2 regions of the Flavobacterium sp. AK-345 genome follow, and region 1 is predicted to be linked to the other one. Evidence: riboswitches for the same ligand, from Rfam matches in the RefSeq annotation. Region 1 holds a riboswitch; the other holds the start of a gene.
What was found. A riboswitch is a leader RNA that binds a small molecule or an ion and turns the genes downstream of it on or off. The one in region 1 is predicted to bind cobalamin.
Positions count from the first base shown of each region.

Region 2: it holds a riboswitch for cobalamin, as region 1 does, so the genes downstream of both, AC4FQ3_RS01825 (TonB-dependent receptor) here and AC4FQ3_RS13735 (TonB-dependent receptor plug domain-containing protein) in region 1, are expected to answer to the same signal.

Region 1 is NZ_JBZEER010000007.1:8,635-20,959, forward strand. Features, by position in the region: gene AC4FQ3_RS13685 (tRNA (cytidine(34)-2'-O)-methyltransferase) at 1-81, shown strand, start outside; gene AC4FQ3_RS13690 (ABC transporter ATP-binding protein) at 184-960, opposite strand; gene AC4FQ3_RS13695 (iron chelate uptake ABC transporter family permease subunit) at 1,073-2,101, opposite strand; gene AC4FQ3_RS13700 (ABC transporter substrate-binding protein) at 2,107-3,249, opposite strand; gene AC4FQ3_RS13705 (C1orf53 family protein) at 3,421-3,783, shown strand; gene cobU (bifunctional adenosylcobinamide kinase/adenosylcobinamide-phosphate guanylyltransferase) at 3,964-4,476, shown strand; gene cobT (nicotinate-nucleotide--dimethylbenzimidazole phosphoribosyltransferase) at 4,649-6,325, shown strand; gene tnpA (IS200/IS605 family transposase) at 6,340-6,780, shown strand; gene AC4FQ3_RS13725 (adenosylcobinamide-GDP ribazoletransferase) at 7,099-7,890, shown strand; gene cobC (alpha-ribazole phosphatase family protein) at 7,875-8,411, shown strand; cobalamin riboswitch at 8,479-8,678, shown strand; gene AC4FQ3_RS13735 (TonB-dependent receptor plug domain-containing protein) at 8,706-10,568, shown strand; gene AC4FQ3_RS13740 (YncE family protein) at 10,574-11,644, shown strand; gene AC4FQ3_RS13745 (GFO_1087 family putative carboxy terminal peptidase) at 11,763-12,325, opposite strand, start outside.
Region 2 is NZ_JBZEER010000001.1:388,726-401,050, reverse strand. Features, by position in the region: gene AC4FQ3_RS01850 (DUF4465 domain-containing protein) at 1-20, opposite strand, end outside; gene AC4FQ3_RS01845 (hypothetical protein) at 84-1,301, opposite strand; gene AC4FQ3_RS01840 (PKD domain-containing protein) at 1,310-2,548, opposite strand; gene AC4FQ3_RS01835 (PKD domain-containing protein) at 2,589-3,872, opposite strand; gene AC4FQ3_RS01830 (DUF5074 domain-containing protein) at 3,883-5,028, opposite strand; gene AC4FQ3_RS01825 (TonB-dependent receptor) at 5,025-7,070, opposite strand; cobalamin riboswitch at 7,186-7,385, opposite strand; gene AC4FQ3_RS01820 (NAD(P)H-binding protein) at 7,436-8,083, opposite strand; gene AC4FQ3_RS01815 (hypothetical protein) at 8,266-8,496, opposite strand; gene AC4FQ3_RS01810 (phytanoyl-CoA dioxygenase family protein) at 8,724-9,641, shown strand; gene AC4FQ3_RS01805 (SDR family NAD(P)-dependent oxidoreductase) at 9,811-10,806, shown strand; gene AC4FQ3_RS01800 (helix-turn-helix domain-containing protein) at 10,948-11,793, shown strand; gene AC4FQ3_RS01795 (tetratricopeptide repeat protein) at 12,016-12,325, shown strand, end outside.

The sequences.
Region 1 (12,325 bases):
TTAATACGTAGTTTCAATATTGCAAATTCTGTAGCTTTTGTGGTTGGAGAAGCTAAAAGACAAATTGGATTGAAGAAATAATCTACTTTCCTGCAAGGTTTTCAAAACCTTGTAGGTATTGCGTTTTTTACAACCTTTAAATTTTATACCTACAAGGTTTTGAAAACCTTGCAGGAAAACCGATCAAGTTACAATAAACTTCCCTTTCTCAGCATCAAAAATAATATGCTCATCTTTAAACAAAGTAGCAAAACTTCCGTTGGAAATTAAATTGCAAGGCTGATCCTGAACTACAGTTTCCGGCGTCATAATAATCATTTCATCACTCAATTGAATCGCCAGATCTATATCGTGCGTAGAAAATAAAATACATTTTTGAGTTTCGTGTGTTAGCTTTTTCAATAATTTAAAAAGCGAAACTTTATGCAACAAATCAAGATGTGTTGTAGGTTCGTCAAGAATAATCAACGGAGTATCTTGTGCCAAAGCCCTCGCAATTAAAACCTTTTGTAATTGTCCGTCACTAATTTCGTAATGCCTTTTTGCAGATAAATGTTCGATTTGAGTCAATTGCATGGCTTCTTGGACTTTCTCAATATCTGTTTGGGTCAAAGTTCCAATCCAATTCGTATAGGGCTGTCTTCCTAAAGCAACAAGTTCAAAAACAGAAAGGTTACTTGGCGGTAATTTTTCTGTTAAAACCAAACTTAGATTTTGTGCTAATTCTAAAGGTTTGTAAGTATTTATATTTTTATCATTTAGAGAAACATGTCCGGATAATGGCTGTTGAATTCCTGTGATAGTTCGCAATAACGTTGATTTTCCAATTCCGTTTGCACCAATCAAAGAGATTAGTTTTCCTGAGGATAAATTCAAATTTAAATTTTCGGCAATAGTCACAGTTGCTTTCTTGGTTTTATAACCAATATTTAGATTTGAAGTTGATAGAATTGTACTCATTTTTTTTAAAGGTGCTAAGGTTCTGAGATACTAAGTTGCTAAGTTTTTTTCACATAGATTAAAATGATCTGCGTAAATCCGTTTAATCCGCGTAATCCGTGTTCCAAATAATTTACTGAAAATTTCTTTTTCGCATTAACAACCAGACTACAACCGGAGCACCAATTATTGAGGTAATTGCATTAATTGGCAAAGTGGTCTCTAATCCTGGTAATTGCGAAGCGATATCACAGAACAACATAATTATTCCGCCATAAAAAAGCGTGCTCCAATATAAAACGGCGTGATTACTAGTTTGAAAAGTAAGTTTTGCAATATGTGGCACCGCGAGACCAATAAAAGCAATCGGACCTGCAAAAGCTGTAATACTTCCTGCCAGTATACTTGTCGCAAATATGATGATTAGCTGGGCTTTTTTGTAATTCAAACCCATGCTTTTGGCATAATTTTCACCTAAAAGCAAAGCGTTTAATGGTTTAATACTTCCGGCACTTAAAAGCAAACCAAAACCAACACAAACGGTTAAAACAGAAATTGATGTCCAGGAAAGGTTTCCTAAACTTCCCAACGACCAAAATGTAAATTTCTGCAATTGTTCTGCCGAACTAAAATAAGTCAAAACACCCACAATTGCACTTGTAAAACTACCAAACATGAGTCCGACAATTAAAATTGCCATTGTATTTCGCAATCGCTGTGCAACCAATAAAACCAAAAGTAAAACAGAAACACTGCCTAATGTGGAGGCAAGCACGATTCCGTATGGTGATAATAAAATTGCATTTAAAAAAGACGGTAATAATCCCGCACCCAAAATAACAATCGCAACAGCTAAAATGGCTCCGGAACTTAAACCCAAAACATCTGGTCCGGCTAACGGATTTCTGAATAATGTCTGCATTAACAAACCACTTATCGACAATCCTACACCAACCAAAAAGGCTGTTATAGCTTTTGGTAAACGGTAATTAATAATGATATATTCCCAAGTTGATTTACTGGCTTGTCCACCTGTTAAACTGGTATATACTTCTTTAAACGGAATTGTAATTGATCCTAAACTTATGTCCAGAAAAAACATAAATAACAGCACTAAACCAAGTACAAAAAACAGAATTATATTTCGCTTTGAATTTATCAATGATCTTAATTTAGTTTAGAGGCAAAGGTAAATTCGTAGCTTGGCAATAAATCAGGGTGAAAAATTTTGATATAATCTTTTAAAACTAAATCTGGTCGGCTTGGTGCCAATTCATAATAAACTGTTCCGCCAGTTGCTCCAAATTTACCTTCAAAAGTATATACGTTTTTAGAAGTAAAAGCATCAAATTGTGTGTAATGCGGATTACTTTTTCCGAATTCATCCAATGTTTTAAATGAGCCTGAAGCAATCCAGAAATTAGCAGTTTTGGCTTTGTCTAATACTTTTTCAAAAGATAAACCTTCACTTCCGCTTCCTTTTAAATCGGCCCATAAATAATTGGCATGGGCATCATTCATGAATTGTGCAACCCAGCTATTTCCTTTGGCTACATACCAAACATCTTCATACATAGAACCATACATAACGGTTGAAGTTGCCGGCTGATCTGCCACTAATTTTTTTGCCTGATTATAGCTTTCAACAATTTTATCAAACAATTCTTTGGCCTTATCTTCCTTGCCAAACAATGCACCGTAAAGTTTAATCCATTCTGCTTTTCCAAGCGGAGATTGTTCCATCCAATCGGCCTGAATAAAAACATTTAAACCGCTTTTTTTCAAATTATCCAACATTGGGTTGTTGTTATCTACTCCAAAAGTTATAATCAAATCCGGAGACAATTCTATTAATTGCTCGATATTCAATTTTTCATTTTGTCCCACATTTTTTACTGAACCTTTATCAATCAAAACTCTTGTTTTTTCTGAAGAAACATAATCGGTATGAGGAAAACCTACTAATTTGTCTTCAACATCAAGCATTTCCAAAAACGGAATATTTGTAGTTGATGTAACAACAACAGATTCTAAAGGCACTTTTATTGTGGTATATTTTTGCAGACTATCCGGAACTTTTGCTTCTTTCTCTTTTAAAATATAAGTGAATTTTGTATTCGCATTTGGCCATGGCTCTATAACCGTAACTACAGAATACCCTTCGTGTTTTACAATTGAAAGTGCGGAAGCAAACTCTATGCTATTTTGGGGAATTTCAGTTTTTACGATCTCCGGAGCTTCATTTTTTTTACATCCAACCAGAAGAAAAAATGATAAAACAAAAATAGTTTTTGGAAATAAATGTTTCATATGTAGGTTATATATTTTGAAATATGGTATCGTTATTGCTTATTATCATTCAAATTTGATTCATGGCGATTCACAATTTAAATTTTTCAATAAGAGCAAAGGTAACGCAATTTATATTTTTTTTATTTACCTTTATTCTTACAAAAACCAAATTTATCTTTACCTACTATTATGAATACCACAAAAACCAAAATTTGCTCGAGTTGCGACTCCGCATTTAGTTGCGGAGATATTTCTGTTGAAAACAAATGTTGGTGTAACGACTACCCTCCTATTTTTAATCTTTCTGATGGAGGAGATTGCCTCTGCCCAGATTGCTTTAAAGAAGCTTGTATTGACAAAATAGACGCTTATATTGAAACTATGACTCCCCAAAAAGCACTACAAAATAAAGCACTATCTTTACCAAAAACCGAAAAACTAATCGAGGATGTTGATTTTTATATTGAAAATGGCAATTATGTTTTTACAACGTGGTTTCATTTAAAAAGAGGAAATTGCTGTGGTAACAACTGTCGGCATTGCCCCTATTAATTATAAATTGTTAGTTCGTATTCATTTCTTAAAATTCTAATTGGTCTTTTGCGTTAGGGATAGAAGCGGCATCCTTTTATTTTTTTTCTTTAAAAAAATAAAAGATAAAGCGTATAGCCCGACCCTTGGGTAACGCCACAATAATTCATAACTCAAAACTTACAACTCATAATTTAAAAAATGATCTACTTAATTACCGGCGGCGAACGATCAGGAAAAAGCACTTACGCGCAAAATCTGGCTTTGCAGCTTTCCGAATCTCCAATTTATGTAGCAACAGCCAGAAAATGGGATGTTGATTTTCAAAGTAGAATTGATCGCCATCAACAAGAACGCGACGAACGCTGGACCAATATCGAAAAAGAAAAACATATTAGTGAAATTGATTTTTCAGGAAAAGTGGCGCTGATTGATTGCGTTACGCTTTGGCTGACGAACTTTTTTGTCGACACTAATTATGATGTAAATTTAAGTCTCGAAGAAGCCAAAAAAGAATTCCTTTCGATTGCCAGTCAGGAAAATACAATATTTATTATTGTAACCAATGAAATTGGAATGGGCGTTCATGCAGAAACTCACATTGGCAGAAAATTTACAGAACTGCAAGGCTGGATGAATCAGTTTTTGGCATCAAAAGCAGATGAAGTTATTTTGATGGTTTCCGGAATTCCGGTCAGGATTAAGGGGTTATAATTTCTAAAAATAAATTCCAAATTTTTAAAATTCCAAATTCCAAAGCTATAGTTTATCTTTACTTATGTACTAAATTTTCAAATTGTATTAATATTTCCTTTTTTGGAATTTGGATTTTTTTTATTAGAATTTCCCACATATTTGGAATTTAAAAATTGTAATTTTATAAATTATGAGCCATTTAGATGATATATTAAAATCCCGTCGCGATACCCGACATTTTACAACTGATGAAGTTCCTGACGAAGTAATCGAAAAAGCTTTGCAGGCTGGACATTGGGCGCCTTCGGTTGGATTGACGGATGCTACGAGATATTTCATCATTAAATCGGCAGAAGTAAAAAGTGCTATTAAAGAACTATTTTTAGATTATAATAAAAAAGCCGAAGAACTCACCGATAATCCGGAACAAAAAGAACATTACAGATCGTTAAAACTCGAAGCGATTGAAGAAGCTCCAATCGGACTTATTATTGCGTATGACAGATCTGTTTTAAATCAGTTTACCATTGGAACTGTTGGCAGCAATGAGGCAGTAAAATTTAGTTCGGTTTGTGCTGCACAAAATATTTGGCTTTCGCTTACAGAACAAGGTTACGGAATGGGCTGGGTTTCGATCCTGAACTATTATCAGTTTAAAAAAATCCTTGATTTACCTGAAAACATTGAACCTTTGGGCTATTTCTGCATTGGAAAACCGGCAACGAATTACAATAACCAGCCGATGCTGCAGCAGTTGCACTGGAAGCAGAAATCGGAAGCTCCGGATTGCAAAGAAATCAAAAATGTGGTTGAAAGTCGTGTTTTAGATTTTCAATTAAAAACAAAAAAATCTGATACCAAAAATGACTTTGCTAAACTTCTACAGGAAAAAATAGATTCTAAAACCAAACCAGTTGGTTCTTTAGGAACTTTAGAAACTTTGGCTTTTCAGATGGCAACGGTTTTTGAAACCTTAAATCCTAAAATTACAAACCCAAACATTGTGGTTTTTGCCGCAGATCACGGAATCGCAAATCATGGTGTAAGCGCTTATCCGCAAGATGTGACCCGCCAAATGGTTGGTAATTTTCTCGAAGGCGGTGCAGCAATCAATGTTTTTTGCAATCAAAATAATATTCAGTTATCTATTGTAGACGCTGGCGTAAACTACGATTTTCCAACAAATGCTAATTTAATCAATGCTAAAATTGCAAAAGGAACACAATCGTTTCTGCACGCACCGGCAATGAGTGAAACGGAATTACAATTGTGTTTTGAAAAAGGAAAATCTATTGTTGATGATATTGCAAAAACAAATTCAAATTGCATTGGTTTTGGCGAAATGGGTATTGGCAATACCTCAACAGCTTCAATTTTAATGAGTCTTTTAACTGGTTTTTCTATTGAAGAATGTGTGGGAAAAGGAACTGGAGTTGAAGCTGAAAAATTACTTCAAAAACAAAATATACTTCAAAAAGCAATTGATAATTATTCCGGTCAAGCCGAATTAATGCAGCAATTGGCTTATTTTGGCGGTTTCGAAATCATACAAATGGCAAGTGGAATGTTAACCGCTTTTGAAAATAAAATGATAATTCTGGTTGATGGTTTTATTTGCAGCGTGGCTTTTTTAATCGCTTCGAAAATAAATTCTGATATTCATAAAAATGCTGTTTTCTGCCATTGTTCTGCCGAAAAAGCACATCAAAAATTACTTGATTATTTACATGCAAAACCTATTTTAAATCTAGATTTGCGCCTAGGTGAAGGAACAGGCTGTGCGATTGCTTTTCCTATTTTAAAATCGGCCGAAGCTTTTTTGAATGAAATGGCTAGTTTTGAAAGTGCGGGGGTTAGTAGGAAATAAAAAAAATATTATACATGCCATTTATAAAAGTTTACATCCATTTTGTGTGGAGTACAAAAAATAGATTCCCATATTTGAATTCTATTGAATTACGAGAGAAAGTTTGGAATCACATTAAAGAAAATGCAAAAGAAAAAGGAATTTACATTGATTTTATAAATGGTTTTTCAGATCATTGTCATTGTTTAATTTCATTGGGAGTCGAACAAAATATTAAAAAAATAATACAATTAATTAAAGGTGAATCTTCTTTTTGGATTAATAAAAATCAATTAACAAAAGAAAGATTTGAATGGCAGGATGAATATTTTGCTGTTTCGGTTTCAGAATCGGTTGTTGATAAAGTGAGAGATTATATTAAAAATCAAGAAATTCATCATCAGAAAAAAACTTTTCAGGAAGAATACGATGAATTTATAATGAAATTTGGATTTCAAAAAATATTGAATAAATAGAATTTGGCTAAAGCCATTTCCCATTATAAAATTTAATCCCCCAGATAAATCTGGGGGCTATTCAATATTGAAACCTATAATTAAATTTAATAACATTCTGCCAATCTTTATTGACAATCTACTATTGAATTGCCTCCAGATTTGTCTGGGATTATTGGAGAATTAAAATTTGAAATAAGTAAAATACAAATAAATCTGAACCAAATCTATTCTAACACAAGTCCATTAATGATCTTTTTGAATAGCCCCCAGATTTATCTGGGGTTATAAAGTTTGCAATGAGAAATGGCTTTAGCCAAATAATATACCTAAATATCAATGAAAAAAGAACTACATATCTTCTTTACCTGTTTAATGTTTTACACCCGAATTCCCTGTCCCAAAAACATCGATCATAATCCTGAATATTTAAATAAAGCTACTCGTTACTTTCCTTTTATAGGATGGATTGTTGGAAGCATTTCATTTTTAACTTTCTATCTTTTTTCTTTTTTTCTATCCACAGAAACTGCCGTTATTTTTGCAATTATCACTTCTATTTTAACGACGGGAGCTTTTCACGAAGATGGTTTTGCAGATGTTTGTGATGGTTTTGGCGGAGGATGGACAAAAGAAAAAATCCTCATCATTATGAAAGACAGTGCTATTGGCGCTTATGGGGCAATTGGTTTGGTTTTGCTTTTTTTATTAAAATTCAAATTACTTTCAGAAGGTATTTTGCTTTTTACCACTGATAATTCTCATCTTCTTATTTTTCTTTTGTTTATTTCGGCTCATTCTTTAAGTCGTTTAGCTGCAATTTCGATCATTTTTACACATGAATATTCGCGCGATGATGCTTCGAGCAAAAGTAAGCCAATCGCAAATAAGCATAGTTGGAAAGAAGTTTTTGGTGCTTTCTTCTTCGGATTAATTCCTTTGTTGGCACTTGCTTTTTTTCAGTATAAAATTTTGTTTGCGATAATTCCAGTTTTCCTCACTCGTTATTTCTTGGCTCGCTATTTCCAAAAATGGATTGATGGATATACGGGAGATTGTCTTGGTGCAACGCAACAGGTTTGTGAAGTTATTTACTATTTAAGTATTCTTTTTCTATGGAAATTTATCTAGTTCGCCATACCGAAACTATTTGTAAAAAAGGAGTTTGTTACGGACAATCGGATGTTGCTATTGCTGAGCCTTTTGATTTGGTTTTCGAAAACATCATTTCGCAATTACCGGCTGAAGCCATTATATTTTCAAGTCCGTTAAAAAGATGCTCCATTTTAGCAAAACACATTCAAAAAAGAATAAAAACTGTTTCTTATCAGGAAGACAAACGATTGATGGAAATGAATTTTGGCGATTGGGAAATGAAAAACTGGAATGATATTCTGCCCGAACAACTGAATCCGTGGATGGAGGATTTTGTTAATATTCCGGCTTTAAACGGAGAATCTTTTGTTGAATTACATAAAAGAGTTGTAGCCTTTTTATCAGATCAAATTTCAGAAGAAATAAAACAGCCAATAATTATTATTTCTCATGCCGGCGTAATTAGAAGCATTTTATGCCATCATACTTTTTTACCCCTAAAAGATGCTTTTACTAATAAAGTTGATTTTGGACAAGTAATAAAAATAGTACTTTAAAGGTCGTTTTGTTTAGAATTTGATATAAAAAATGAAACAAATTTGAAAATTCGATGATTTTACCTTTATCTTTGCGCCAAATTAAGGTTGTGTTTAATTAAACACATTAAAAGGGAATCAAGTATAAATCTTGAGCTGTTCCCGCAACTGTAAGCTAAGTTCTAAATGAATGCTTATTGTTATCTACAAACCACTGCTCGCCCCGGCGGGTGGGAAGGTAAACAATAAGACGCAAGCCAGGAGACCTGCCTTTATAACAAATATCGAGCTCTCGGGAAAAAGAGTGTAGAAATTATGACTTTAAAAAAACGTTTTGCATTTTGTTTTCTATTGTTGTGCCAATTTATTTCGGCGCAAAATGACTCTATTACAAAACTTAAGGAAGTTATTGTTTCTGATGTCAATCTAAAAAAATACTCCAGCTCACAATCGGTTCAGGTTTTAAATGATTCTGTTATCAATAAAAATCAGCCTTCTTTAACTTCACTTTTAAACTATAATACGGTTATTTATTTTAAAGAAAACGGTTTGGGAATGACTTCGGCTCCCTCTTTTAGAGGAACAACAGGAGCGCAAACTGCTGTTATCTGGAACGGTATAAATATAAATTCTCAGTTTTTAGGTCAGGCAGATTTTAATACTATCGGAACAAGAGATTTCAATTCTATAACTGTAAAAGCCGGAGGCGGAAGTGTTCTATACGGAAGCAGTGCCATTGGTGGAAGTATTCACCTAAATAATGATTTACGATTTAAAAAGGAATTCTCAAATCAGGTATTTTTTAGCTTAGGAAGTTATAATACTTTGAGCGCCAATTATCGTACTATCGTTGCATCAGATAAATATAGTCTTCAGATAAGTATTTCCAGAAACAGTTCTGATAATGATTTTAAATATCCGGGCAATACAAATCAGAGAAACACAAATGGTGAATACTATAATACTAGTATGAATACCACTTTTGGTTATAAAATTGATTCTAAAAACACATTAAAGGCTTATAGCCAGTTTTACGATTCTGAACGTCATTTTTCTTTGACTTCTCCTAATGGTTCCAAAACCAAATATGATGATTTTAATACCCGAAATTTATTAGAATGGGAAAGTCTTTTTAATCGTTTTACATCAAAATTGAAAATTGCTCATATTGGAGAATCCTATAAATACTATCCTAGTATTACTTCAGAATTATTCACTTACGGAAAAGTTGAAACTTCTCTTATAAAATATGATTTGGCGTTTGATGTAAATGATAAAATTAAACTAAACTCGATTGTAGATTATAATCGCAATAAAGGATATGGATCGAGTATTGACAATGTAAAAAGAGAAATAGGCTCTGCGAGTATATTATTAAGTCATTCACTAAGTGACAAATGGGATTATAATGCGAGTATTCGTCAGGAAGTAACAGACAATTACGGAAATCCATTTCTTTTTTCGTTTGGAACACGTTATCAGTTTACTGACTTTTACCGTGTAAAAATAAATGCTTCAAAAAACTTCAGAATGCCTACTTATAATGATTTGTTTTGGGAAGGAAGCGGTAATCCTGATTTAAAACCCGAAACTTCTTATCAGGCTGAAATTGGCAATGAATTTTTTACCAAAGATTTTTCAGTATCAGTAACGGCTTATTACAATTCTATTAAAAATTTATTGCGTTGGGTTCCCTCACAAGGCGGCGGAGATGTGTGGTCTCCGGAAAACACTGATAAAGTAAGGGCTTATGGTGCTGAAGTAATTTTAGAATGGAAACCAAAAATAGCAAACAATAATTTTACAATTAATGGAACGTACGCCTATACAGTTTCAGAAAGCGAACAATTGATTGCAGGTGAATTAATTTACAAGCAATTGATATATGTTCCTTACCATAAACTGACAGGATCTGTCTCTTACAATTGGAAAAAATTCTCTTCTTATTTTCAGTATTTATATAACGGAGATGCCTATACAACACCTTTTAATAATCCTGCAACTAAGGTTAAAGATTATAACATTGGGAATGTTGGAATTGACTATGATTTTGGCAAAAAGAAGAGTTATAAACTTGGATTTCAGGTACTAAATGTTTGGAACGAAAATTACCAACCTGTTACAAGCAGACAAATGCCCGGAAGAAATTATTCTATATACATAAACCTTAATTTTTAAATACCATGAAAAGATTCAATAAACTATTTTTAGCTGTCCTAGTAAGCTCAGCATTTTTTGTGTCATGTAGCAATGATGATGACAATACTCAAGAGGCACGCGGTGATTATGATGGCGGATTATTTATTGTTAACGAAGGTAATTTTGGAACTCCAAACGGTGCTATTTCATATTTATCTGATGATTTACAAATCGAAAACGATGTATTTTCATTAGCAAACCCGGGAAAAGTAACCGGAGATACTCCTATATGTATTGTTTTTAATGGTGATTTGGCTTATATAGTTGTAAACGCATCAAACAAAATTGAAGTTGTTAACAGATATACTTTTAAAAGCATTACCACAATAACTACAAACCTAAACAATCCGAGATTTATTGCTTTTGCAAACGGAAAAGGATATATCACAAACTGGGGAGATCCGCTAGTTACTACAGATGATTATGTAGCAGTACTTGATCTTGCTACAAATACTATAAGTTCTTCATTAATTTCTGTAGTTGAAGGTCCTGAAAAAATTATTGAAAATGACGGAAAACTGTATGTAGCACACAAAGGTGGCTATGGCCAAGGAAATTCATTGACAGTAATTAACTCTGCTACTAATGCAGTTGTAACAAACTTTGAAGTTGGAGATGTTCCTAGTGCATTGGTAAAAGATAATGGAACCTTATATGTTTTATGTGATGGAAGACCTTCTTATGCAGCACCGGAAACTACTGGTAAAATTGTAAAAGTTAACCTGAGCAACAATACTATTGCATCAACTCTTACTTTCCCAGATGTAACACATCCTGGTTTTATGGATATTAATAACAGTAAAATATATTATACTGTAGACAGTAATGTTTATACAACTTCGACAACTTCTACCACATTACCAACTGCTGAAATATTTAAAGCTGCAAAAGTTAGTACGCTATATGGTTTTGCTGTAAAAAACGATAATATCTACATCGCTGATGCAGGAAATTATCAAGATCCTGGAAATGCTTATATCTATTCTTTAACAGGAACAATTACTAGTGAACTTGGCGTTGGGATATTACCAAACGGTTTTTATTTCAATAACTAATAAAATAGCTGGAAGAATATTTTCAGAGCAATCAATTTACTTTATTTTTTTTATTTTTTTTGGAAAAAAAAGGCTTTCATTTCTGAAAGCCTTTTTTATATCATCGTATTTTAATCTCTTATCTTAATTCCTTTAGAAATTCTTTAGGAGCAGTTTCCAAATACATTTCATTTCTTACTCCGTTTATTTTTTTGGAATCACTAAAATAAGGTAAAACTAATTCTTTATCGTCCTGAATTCTTTTTGCTGTTACACCGGTAATTTTAGATATCGCTGTAGCCAGGAAAGGTTCGTTTGTTTCTCCTAAAACACCGTAACTGGTTACGAATTCCTGTTGTAAATAAGTAGGTGTTAAACCGCTTGTATAATCTCCAAAATCTTCTGAATTGGCAATTTTTAAAACCAGTGGCTGCATGGCATATTTATGATTTGGATTTACTTTAGTTTTGGTTAAAGTTTCTGAGTCATAAACTGTAAAAGAACCAACATTTTTACCAATTGTTGTTTCACCAATCTGAACCACATTAATATAAGGTTTTAATCCATTGATAACCAATTCACTTGCAGATGCCGTATTATCAGTCGTTAAAATATAAACTTTAGAAAGGTTTAAACTGTTTAATGCAGTTCCATCAATATTATTTACAAATCTGTCGTTTAAGGTTTCTAACTCATCCGTAC
Region 2 (12,325 bases), on a different contig from region 1:
AAATAAACTACTTTTTTCATGATTTATAAAATTTATGGATTAATATTCATTCTTAATTACCTCAAATTCAACAGTATTAATAATTACTTCTTTGGAAAATTTAAATCCGATACTTCCTGAAAAACGCTCGTTAATAAATCTGCAGCTCCCAATGCTGTAAATGTTGGCACATAAACTTTGACAAAATCAACTCCCGGTAAATGCACTTTTTTTCCATCTTTATCTACTGCCCAGCTAATGTCTATTGATGGATCTTTAATACCACCGTAACCCCATTCAAAAGTTCCAACATTGTAAGCTGTACCGGCACCGTCGCTTACATCTTTTACCGGTATAGCTACTTTTGTTCCTTTTAAAGTATAAGTATCTGCTGCCCATGCCGGATAATAATTAACTCGTCTGCGATTATTGGTTTTCGTAATTGTACCAGATCCGTTTTGGTTGTCTGTCCACGGAAGATAGGCTGTATCATACTGCCATGTTGCTGTTCCGGTTACCGGACTCGCCGTGGCATCAGGTTTATGATAAGTTAGTTGGTAATTTTTAACTGTTGTAGCTTTATAATATTCGCTTCCTGCTATTTCATACCATTCGTTTTCATCTGCCATCCCGTTTTTATTTGCATCATAAGCTACGGCTATACTTACGGGAGAATATTTAATTGAAGTAGTTCCTGTTGCCATCTGAACAGTAAAATCACGTTTATCATAAGCGTTAACAACTGTGTGGTCAAACGCTGTAATAATATATCCTCCAAATGTTCCCAAATAAACAGAACCACCTTCTTTTATCGTTGCCTGAGTTTGCTGAAAAGCTTCTTCTTTTGTAGTGTAACTCGCTACACTAAAGCTTGGTGCTGGTAAAAAATCTACAAGCGTTAATGCTTTTGCTGTATAGGTTTTCCCGGTTTCTGAAACCGTAACTTTAGTAGAAGCCTGTTTTACAATTTTGTCTACTGTTACCGTAAGATCTAACACATAATCAGCTGCTATTGGCGTAATAAATAATAAAGTTTTGCTGTCGCCGATGACAGAATCTTTTGCAACACCATCTTTATCAGAAACTTTTACTGACCATTGGTATTTGGCAGTTTTTCCGTCACCATTTTCGATTACTACTTCCGGAGTTATTTCTGTAACATTATATTGTTCTATTGCAAAATCTGAAGCTAATTTTATAGCAATTGTTGGGTCTTTAACAGGCTCTTCTATAACCTCTTCCGGCTTTGGATCGTCGTTGCTGCACGCGTAAAAACAAACAAAAGCGATTAGAAATAAACTATACTTTAAATACTTTTTCATGGTCTTACTTATTTATTTTTTAGATTGTATTTTTTTAATATATGAAGGTCTCCTGCTCCTGCAAATACAGTCGCCATTGAAGATTGCTGCTGGCAAAGTCCCATTGGTTCACTCACACAGTTAATTACTTTAATAAAATTGATTCCCGGAAGATTGGCTTTATTTCCGTCTTTATCTACTGCCCAGTCAATATCAATATTCGGGTTTATGGCATTTACGTATCCCCATTCCGGAGGAGTAGAATTCCACAAAGTAGTCTGACCTGCACGTGCGGTTTCAAAATCTACATCTAGTTTCAGGCCCTCATAAGTAACTGTAGTTTGTGTTGCCCATAACGGATAAAATTCCTTTTTTGCTCTGGGTCTTGCCAAATAATAGGTTTCGTTCTGATTGTTTTCGCAAAAAACATGTTCATAATCTAAGAAAAGGGCACTCGATGTTACCAAAGGTTCTCCGGCAGCTTTTTTATGGTAAGTAACTTTAAAATTCTTAATTGTATTGGCTTTCGAGTGCTGGCTTCCAATAATTTCATACCATTCGTCTGCATCGGGTTTTCCGTTTTTATTTTTATCATAGGCGACATAAATCAATCCCGGTGCCGGCGGATTTGCTTTAGATGATGTTGGATTTGATACATCTCCTCCATATAGTCTAAAATCTTCTGCTCCTGCCACATTAACAACGGTATGGTCAAAACCAACAATTATTGAACCTCCAAAGCCTCCCAAATCTAATGGGTAACCTACACTGGTTTCGTTGATTCTGCCCAAAGCCGTTTTCATGACGTCTTCTTTAGAATTGCCATCTTTATACAAATCGTTGGCGAACATGCCCGGCGCAGGATCAAAATCAAAAATGCTTGTGATGTAAGGATTATAATTTGAAGTTTCGTTTGTAACGTTTACAGTTGTCGTTTTGCTTCCTTTTTTTTCTGCAGCTGTAACATTCAGAGTAAATTCATAAGCACCGGCATAAATCGCTGTAAATCTTAAATCTTTTGTATTTCCAACAATAGAATCTGTTACCAGGTTAACAGGATTTTTTGTCATGATCCACTCGTATTTTGCCGTATCTCCGGCATCAGAAGCTGCAATATCCAAAACTGTGAAAGTTGGAATTTCATATTTTTCCTGAAGCGTAATTTCAATTACATTGGCATTTTCATCCGGTTTATCGTTATCACTGCTGCATCCGATAAACGAGAATGCGAGGGCAAACAATAGAAGATGGGTAACATTTTTTTTCATAATTTCTGATATAATAATTTTGGTTTTGATACTGTTTGATTTATCGCGTAGGGATATTTTCTCCTAAAAGATGAAGATCTGTTGCGCCCATTATTTCTGTTGAAGTTTCTCCCAGCCATCCCGCTTGTTGGTTAAGACCGTTGTAAACTTTTACAAAATCTATCCCCGGAAGCTCTGCTTTCTTTCCGTTTTTGTCGATGGCCCAGTTAATGTCTATTCCGGAATCATCATCGGCATTGGGTGCATTATCTGCGTACCCGTATAAAAAGGCATATTGCACAAAATAACTTCCGGTTCCGCTTTCATCTACAGCATTATCGGGTAATCGCGTTCCTTTAAAAGTGATTGTTTCCTGATCTTTAAGCCATTTCGGCCAATAATCCAATGAATGATTGTAAGCATTGTTTTGTGCCAAATAACCATTCTTACCCTGATTATCTGTCCAATAAATGTATTCTATATCGGTAAAAAGTACTGTTCCGGTTCCACCTCCTGGCACAGGTATTTTATTAGGATCCGGTCTGTGATACGTAATTTCATAATTTGAAATGGTTTTATCCATTTTATGTCCTCCCCCTTCAATTTCAAACCATTCATCATCCGGGAGTCCGTTTTTGTTTTTGTCATATGAAACCATTATAACTCCGGCTTCGCTGCTTCCGCCACGCAATTCTGCATTCGGATTAGGATTGGTTTCTGCCCAAAAAGCATTCCCTAAAACTCTAAAATCACGCTTTCCTTTAAGGTTTACAATTGTGTGATCAAACCCAAAAACAATATAACCGCCAAATGCGCCAAGCGAAACAAGATCTCCATTTTTCTTTGCGAGATACGAATTGGCTCTGCTTAATATTCTCTCGGCAGTGTCACCATCATTTGCCACCGGAAGATCATTGACAAATTGTCCCGGAGCCGGTTTAAATTCGAATACTTTTGCGATGTAACTTTTTAATTCTTTAGCTTCTGCACTTACAAAAACCTTAACTGTATCTGTTTTTGTATTTCCTTTGTCATTGATGGTAACTATAAATTCATAAGTCCCAACTTCTGTTGCTGCAAATAATGCTTCTTTTGAGCTATTATTAGTCAAAGAGTAATTTTCTGAAGAAGCATTTACTGCCGTCCAACTGTAAGTGGCATCTCCGCCAACATTTACTTTTGAACTTAAAGACACTATCGCAAAACGCGATGCATTATATTCATTGTTTTCAACTTGTTCTTTATCTGGCTGGGTGTTATCGCTGTCAGAACAATTGGTTAAGATTACTGTTGCAAAGAAAAAAAGCAGTAATAACTTTAAATGTTTTAAAGATTTGTAATACATGTTTCTGGTTTTATTTTTTGGTTATAAAAGCGATATGTGCGGGGATATTTCCTGCTGTTGTTTTCCATTTTAATTTTCCTTCGGGCGTAAAACAGTAGATATATCCGGTTACTACATAATTTTGGGCATCGGTGATGTAGATTTCTTTGGTTTCAGGATTTACCTGAAGTCCATACGGAATCATGATTTGCTTATCTGTACCATCCGTAATAATTTTATCGCTTATAATTTTCTTGGTTTTGGTGTCTAATATCCCATAAGTAATTTTGTTGCTATTCGTGAGATAACTCCACTGAACGCTATAGTAATAAAGTAAATCGTCAACAAGGCACATTCCTAAAACCGGAAGATCCAACTGCATTTTTTTCTCATCAGTCTGGGTGTCTATCACAAAAAGATTGGACGGCGTATTGTAATAATCCCCTCTTGAACTCACATAAATATCTCCCCTGCTGTCTATTTGCATACCGTAGAGATTAATACCTACGTCTATTTTCTTTATTTCGGTAAAAGTTTCAAGATCGATTACAGAAACTGTTCTGTCGTAGTTAGGAACTCTATAGCCTCCGGAATTAGCAACATAAAGTTTACCGTTATGCACCACCATTTGTTCGGGCTGGTATCCTACTGTAACTTTTCTTTTAATTTCTAATGATGTGGTATCAATTTCGGCAACAAAACCAATTTCTGCATTAGGGTCAATAGCAACTGGACCCGAATAAGAACTCACGTATGCTTTATCTTTATAAAAAGTTACATAACGGCAATTGGGAATATCAATTTTTTTGATGCGTTTTGCCGTCCATTTATCTATAACTTCTACTTTATTAGAAACATTTATTACCGCGTAAACCTTGTTGCCATAAATTTGAATATCATTTCCAACATCGCCTAATTCTTTTACGACTGTCGGGTTGCGTTCTGAGTAAATATCGGTTGTATAGTTTCCTGTTCTGTAATTAAAAACATCTATACTCGCCCGGTTCATTCCCATATTTCCCTCGTTTAGAAGATAAAAACCTTCTATATTGCCATCACTTCTGGGTGCAGCAACACTTACATCCGAAGATGGAAAAATGGTTTCTTCTTCTCTACACGAAACAAAAGCAAGGGCTATAAATAAAGGAAGTACTAATTTTGCGGTTATCTTTTTCATAGCTCAATACTGATTATAAATTTTAGCGTACGACCCGGCATCGGATAATTGTAAATCACTTCATATTGCTGATTGAGTGCATTATTGAGTTCTACCGTTCCTTTTAATTTGTAATTATGAATTGCAAATGCTTTTTGTACCGATAGATCATGTGTGCACCAAGGCTGTACTTCGTTGATTCTGATGTTGTTTACATTGCCATTGTATCGCTTTCCTACATAGATAAAACTATAGTTGAAATTCCACGATTCATAATTGGCATTTAGTATTCCGGACCCGCTATGCCAGGGTGTGTAAGGAATCTGATCGCCATAAGAAGACAATTCCAAGCCTCCAAATTTGGTATAATCGCGACTTTCAGAATAGGTATAAGTTAAATTTGCAACAAGGTTCAATTTGTTAATATGCATGCCCATATTAATAACAGATTCAATTCCATGCCCTTTTACCTGCCCCATGTTGGTCATCATCCATCGGAACAAATTTCCTGTTGGAGCGGCGATTATTTTGTCTTTGGTATTGGTGTAATATCCATCGACCTGAATAGAAAATTTGTCAAAAAAGCTTTCCTTAACAGGCAAATTATAAGTGAACCCAACATCATATTGATTCATATACTCAGGTCTTAAAGTGCTTGAACCAACCATTGTATAATATAAATCATTAAAAGTGGGCATTCTGAAAATACGCTTTGCAAATGCTCTCAGATTAAAATCGTAAGCTGCAAAAGGTGTATAACCCAGAAATAATGCCGGGGTAAACTCTGTTTTATCGGGCGCTTTTGCATTGTAGCGTACTTCTTCGTGTACGTGCGTACCAACAACGCTTCCTAAAGCTTTAAATCTGCCCACTCTGTAAGAACTTGCGAGAGAAAACAATGCTGTATAACGCTCGGGATAAGAAAACAAGGTTTTAATTCCTTTTCTGGTTGCATTTAATCTGTTGTATTGAAAATCTGTAGAAAGTGAAATATCCCAGGTTGGCAAAATGCTGTACATATTTACTGCCGATAAGTAATATTCCTGTTGGTAATAACTATCGTCTGACTGTGCTCCTTCGGTTACGGTTTCGCCAAGCACATTTGTAGTATCTCTGGCAACGTAATGGGTATAATCGTAGGCATATTTTGCCTTTGCCTGAAATTTATATTTATCGGTAAAGTCTTTTATAAAAGTACCTTGCGAGAAAAAATTCTTATCGTATTGCCTAAAACCGTCTGAGAATTTATTTTCGACAATGGCACCGGGAGCACCTCTGTCAGAATCATAATAATACACTTTTGCATCCCACGAACCATTTTTTATTTTTCCGTAAAGACCGGATTCAAATCTTAGTGCTTCTATATCGCTGTTGTGTCGGGTTGCAGTGGTGTCATAAGCCACAGTTCCGTCCAGATTATTTCTTTTGTACCTGAATTTATATTGCCCATTCGATTTTATGTATTCAGAACTTACACTCAGGCTAACTTTGTCACTCAACTTTTGTTCCCATCTAAAAGACGGATCAAAATAATTGATAGACATTGTTTTGAAACGCACTAATACATTTGTTTTTTTAGCCTCTAAAAAAACAGGTCGTTTCGTTCTTAAATAAATAGTTGAAGCGGCCGCAAAGTCTTTTGCCGACTGAAATATTTCACTTTTTTGCCCGTTATACATGGTTAGGGATTCCATGTCGTCCAAAGAGTATTTCCCAAGATCTGTAACTCCGTTTTGGGCATTGCCTAATTGAATTCCATCGTAAAAAACACCCACATGATGTGTACCCATGTTGCGTACATCAACGGTTTTTAGTCCGCCAAGACCGCCATAATCTTTAATTTGAGTTCCTGCAAAATAACGAAGCGCATCGGCAACATTATGGCTGGCGAGATTTTCAAGCAATACTCCCGAAAGACTTTGTACAGGAATTACTTCCTGATAGGGTTTTCCTTTTAAAATTACTTCTTTTAAAACGCGTAAGCTATCATTAGATACTTGAGAATGAAGTATAACAGGAGATAACAGAACAATGAATAAAAGTATTTTTTTTGTATTATACATCACTTATTTAATTAAATAAACTTTGGGATGTAATAATCAAAAAAGCAATAAGAAAGAATCCCGCCATATAATGGCAGGTCCGTTTATTGTTGTTCAACTTTATTCCACGAAAGTCTTAAACTATCTGATTATGGCAGGTCTCCTGACTTGTTCCATCTTTAAACAGCCTTCTCATCCCGAGATCGGGACAATGGCATTGGTAACGTTTAAAGACTTATACAGAACTTACAGTAGCGGGTCTGTTCAGGATTTACACCTGATTCCCTTTTAACTATTTTTTTCTAAGAAAAATAGACCAAAATCTGGCGCAAAGATATAACTATCTTTATAAAAATAAGTATGAATGCATTAATTTACATTTTGTCCTACATATTGGCAAAACTGAATATTTTATCAAGTTCGATAATTGAAGCGCCTTTAGGCAGCACTGTTGGAGCCTTTGCTAATTTCTTGGCCAGCAAATCAGTTGGCAGTGGTTTGAACTTTTTAAATAAGCCAATTGAGTTAACTGCTTTTAATATTTTTGCCATCGCATATTCACCAAAACGATCTGAATTTGCTCTTAAAAGCAATCCTGGCCTAAAAATAATATACTGTTCAAAATTGAGCTCTGCAATGCTGTCTTCGAGTTCTCCTTTTATCTTCGAATAAAAAACTTTGCTCTTTGAAGTAGCCCCGTAAGCAGATAACAAAACAAAGGATGAAACGCCATTTTCTCTGGCTAATTTTGCAAATGTTGCAGGAATATTAAAATCTATTTTCTTTTGATTTTCCTTTGAGCCTGCTGCTTTGAGCGTTGTTCCTAAACAAGAAAAAATAACGTCGCCTACAATCAAATCTTTATAATTGTCTATGTTGGAGAAATCAACAATTTCTTCTACGAGTTTTGGATGCTTTTTACCTGTTGCTCTTCTTACAAAAATGGTAACCAATTCGTAATTTTTATCTGCCAAAAGTTCATCAACCAGAAATTCTCCCGTTGAGCCTGTTGCACCAATAACTAATGCTTTCATAATTTTTATAAAGTTCCTTAACAAAAATAAAGAAAAATTAGCTTATAACTATGTAGATATAAAGCCATTACTTTTAAAAATTAAAATGAAGTAAGAGATTTTCAAAAAGCAAAAAAAAACTCCATACGAAATGGAGTTTTTTCTAAAACTTAAATATGTTTTGTTTCAATTAGCAAAAAATGCTATTTTTTAGGGGTTTCTCTGTCTCCCGGAGCCGGATCTCCATCTTCATTACCTTCATTGTTTCGGGTTGTGCCTCTTGTTCCGGAATTTAGTGATGTGCTGTCTCCGGCTTTTATAGCATCAGAATCTGTTGTCGTAGAGCTTCCTGAAGCAGAATTTGTTTTACACGAAAAAGTTAGTGCTATTAAAAGTATAAACACTAATAGTTTGAATTTGAATATAGTTTTCATAATGTAATTTTTAAGTTTATATAAAGCTTTTTCAAAGTTACTTAGATGTAAGTTTTTTTTGTTTCACTATTTTAACTTTTTGTTACACAATTAAATACAAATCAAAACATTATAAATTTTAGAATCAAAACAGGTATTTTTACCTTAAATCAAACACTTTAAAAAGTGTATTTTTGAAATACTAAAAAGTAAAATAACCAACCTCAAACATAAACCACCAAAAAACCATGCCCTGGACTATTCTTGAAAAATTATGGGAACGTACTTTACATCCTTCCGGCCATACTTCTGCAAACGCTTCCCAAACTTGGGATAATGAAATTAAAACCTTATATCAATTGGGTATTAGTATAGAAGATGCTTTACAGTTTTTGTATTTTGAAAATCCTGATTTTGAAACTTTTAAAACCTGGATTACCAATAGGCTTGCATCTGAAAATACTGAGGTTAACTATTTTGAAGATAACGTACTTTCAGAACAGGATCTTCAATTTTGGAATAAAAACGGTTATGTTATTCTAAAAAATGCTATTTCAAAAGAAGATTGTAAAGATACACAACAAGCCATTTGGGATTTCTTAAAAATGGATCCCAATGATAAACAAAGCTGGTATAAAAGACATGAGGATCAAAAAGGATTAATGCTTAATTTTTCGAATCATGAAACATTAAATAAAAACAGATTTTCTACAAGAATAAAAAAAGCTTACGAGCAGCTTTATAAGACAAATAAAATATACAAAACGATAGACAAAGTAAGCTTTAATCCTCCCGAAACTGAGGAGTTTCGTTTTTTAGGAAGTCCGCTTCATTGGGATACCAGCTTAAAACAGCCCATAAAATTTGGATTGCAGGGACTACTCTATCTTAGTGATTGTGGTGTTAATGATGGTGCTTTCCATTGTGTTCCAGGATTTCATAATACTATAAATAATTGGCTAAATGATCTTCTGCCAAATGAAAATCCAAGAGAAAAAGCTTTAACCTTAAAAGCTGAACCCATAATTGGCGAGGCTGGTGATTTTATAATCTGGAATAATGCTCTGCCACATTGTGCAACGCCAAACAAGGGAGAAAACCCAAGAATGGTTCAGTATCTAACGTATTTACCGGATGATTATGATACTTATGGAGAATGGGTGTAGCTATTTCAAAAGTTTCTTGTTTCAGTACAAATAAAGGATAACAAACTACATCTTTTAATTAAAAAACAAAATGACATTTTAAACAAAGTAAAATGACATTTTGAACAAACTCACTACTTTAACTTACCGATAACTTTGCCTTATAATAATCAACTAAATATTATAAGAAATGGAAAGTAATAATTATCAGGGAGCAATGCAAAACCCGGTTGGTTCTGGATTTAATGCACAATCAACAACAAATGATGTAATTAAAGGAATTGATCTTACGGGCAAAATTGCTATTGTAACCGGCGGTAATACGGGTATTGGTTTAGAAACTGCCAAAACTCTTGCCTTTGCCGGAGCAACAGTAATAGTGCCTGCCAGAGATATTGAAAAAGCAAAAAAGAATTTACAGAATGTTCCCAATATAGAATTGGCAGAAATGGATCTGATGAATCCTGATTCTATAGATGCATTTACACAAAAATTTTTGCAGTCAGAAAGGCCCTTGCATTTACTTATTAATAATGCAGGCATTATGTGGGTTCCTTTTCGAAGAGACAATCGCGGTATCGAATCGCAATTGGCTACAAATTATTTAGCTCAGTTTCAGCTTACAGCGAGATTGTGGCCTGCTTTAAAAAAAGCCAATTCTGCACGGGTAATAAATGTATCATCGCAAGGACACCAATTTGCTCCTTTCAATTTTGATGATCCTAATTTTCTATACAGAGAGTATGAAACTTTACAGGCATACGGACAATCAAAAACAGCCTGCAATTTATTTGCTCTTGAGTTGGATACTCGTGGTAAAGAATTTGGTGTAAGGTCTTATTCTCTTCATCCGGGATCTATTAATGGAACTGAACTTGGCAGGGAAGCATCATTAGAATTATTTCAAAAAATGGGTTTCTGTGATGCAAATGGTGCTATTTTGCCTGAGATTTTAGCCAACTTAAAAACGATTCCACAAGGGGCTGCAACAACTGTCTGGTGTGCCACAAGCGCTCTTCTTGATACTGTTGGAGGTGTTTACTGCGAAGATGTTGAGGTCGCTCCTATAGCAACAGAAACATCAATATCATCTGGTGTAAAACTATATTCGCTGGATGAAGATAATGCCAAACGTTTATGGATACTTAGTGAAAAAATGAGCGGAATTGCATTTAAAGTTAGCTAATGAAATTAAAATAATGTTGTCGGCATTACTGGCGGCAACATTATTACAAATATAATTTTAATAAATTTGGTGTATGTGTTTTCCAAAAAAACTATTGATTTAACCTCATCCTATTTTTAAAAAACGAATTATCACAGACAAATGGAATTTGAGGCAAAATATATTACTCCGGACATTAAACTTTCTTCTTATGAAGACAAGTTTTTTAAATCAGATATCATATTCGATCAGCATATGCTGGTATGGTTTATTTCGGGGGAAACAAAAATTGTTCAGGCAGATACTATTCACATTTTTAAAAAAGGAGATATTTTTCTTATTCCCAGAAATCAACTGGCCACTATAATCAATTATCCAAAAGATGGTGAGCCGCACAAAACAGTGGTAATGCATTTAACTACTGCCAGACTTAAAGATTTTTATGCAAATCTCGATATTAAGCCCAAAACTTCAATCTCTCCAAAAATAAACTATTATAATAATCATCCCTTATTAGAAAGCTGTCTTACTTCATTGATTCCGTATTTTGATATGACAGCACTTCCGGAAGATATTGCTTCACTCAAAATAACCGAAGCGATCACTATTTTGAGAACTATTGATAAGGAAATAGATACTATTCTCGCAAATTTTGAGGAACCCGGAAAAATTGATTTAGTACATTTTATGGAACGCAATTTTATGTTTAATATGCCATTAGACCGTTTAGGATATTTAACCGGCCGCAGTTTATCGACATTTAATAGAGATTTTAGAAAATACTTTAATACTACTCCTCAAAAATGGCTTACTGCAAAAAGATTAGAATTAGCACATTATGAGCTAACAAAAAACAAGAAAAAAGCCATAGATGTTTGCTATGAAGTTGGCTTTGAAAACCTTTCTCATTTTTCTTTTGCCTTCAAAAAACAATTTGGTTATACTGCCACAGAATTAGTTACTGCCAACCTGGATGTATTGACTAAAAATGGAGATTTGATTGTGTAAAACAAATTTTCGCTTATCTCTTTCATAGCAGTAGATCGCGCGACTATTATATTCTAAAACAATGTTTAACAATACTTTATAATCGGTTTTTTTTCAAAATATTATATTTTATCTGAACAATAAACTCTAAATATTCCAAATTTTAATTATCTTTAAATCCTCCCCAATTTTATAAATCGTTTCCTTGCTATTACAATTATGACCAACCAAAAACCAAAAGATATGAAGTGGTTCAACAATTTAACGCTCGAAAAAATTAGAGGAAAATTTTCAAAATCTATTACTGCCGGCGAAGAATCTGTTCATTTTGAAAAAGGAAAAGAACTTTATGCCGCAAACCATTTTCAAGAAGCTATCATTCATTTAGACAATGCTATTAGCTCCGGTTCTCATCACGAAGCTTACAAATTAAAAGCAAATTGTTTGCAAAAAATGGACTATCATTACAATGCGATCGAAGATTTTGACAAAGCAATTGAAGCGAATCCTCTGGACTTTTCAAGCTATTATAGTCGCGCGGTTTCTAAAAAAG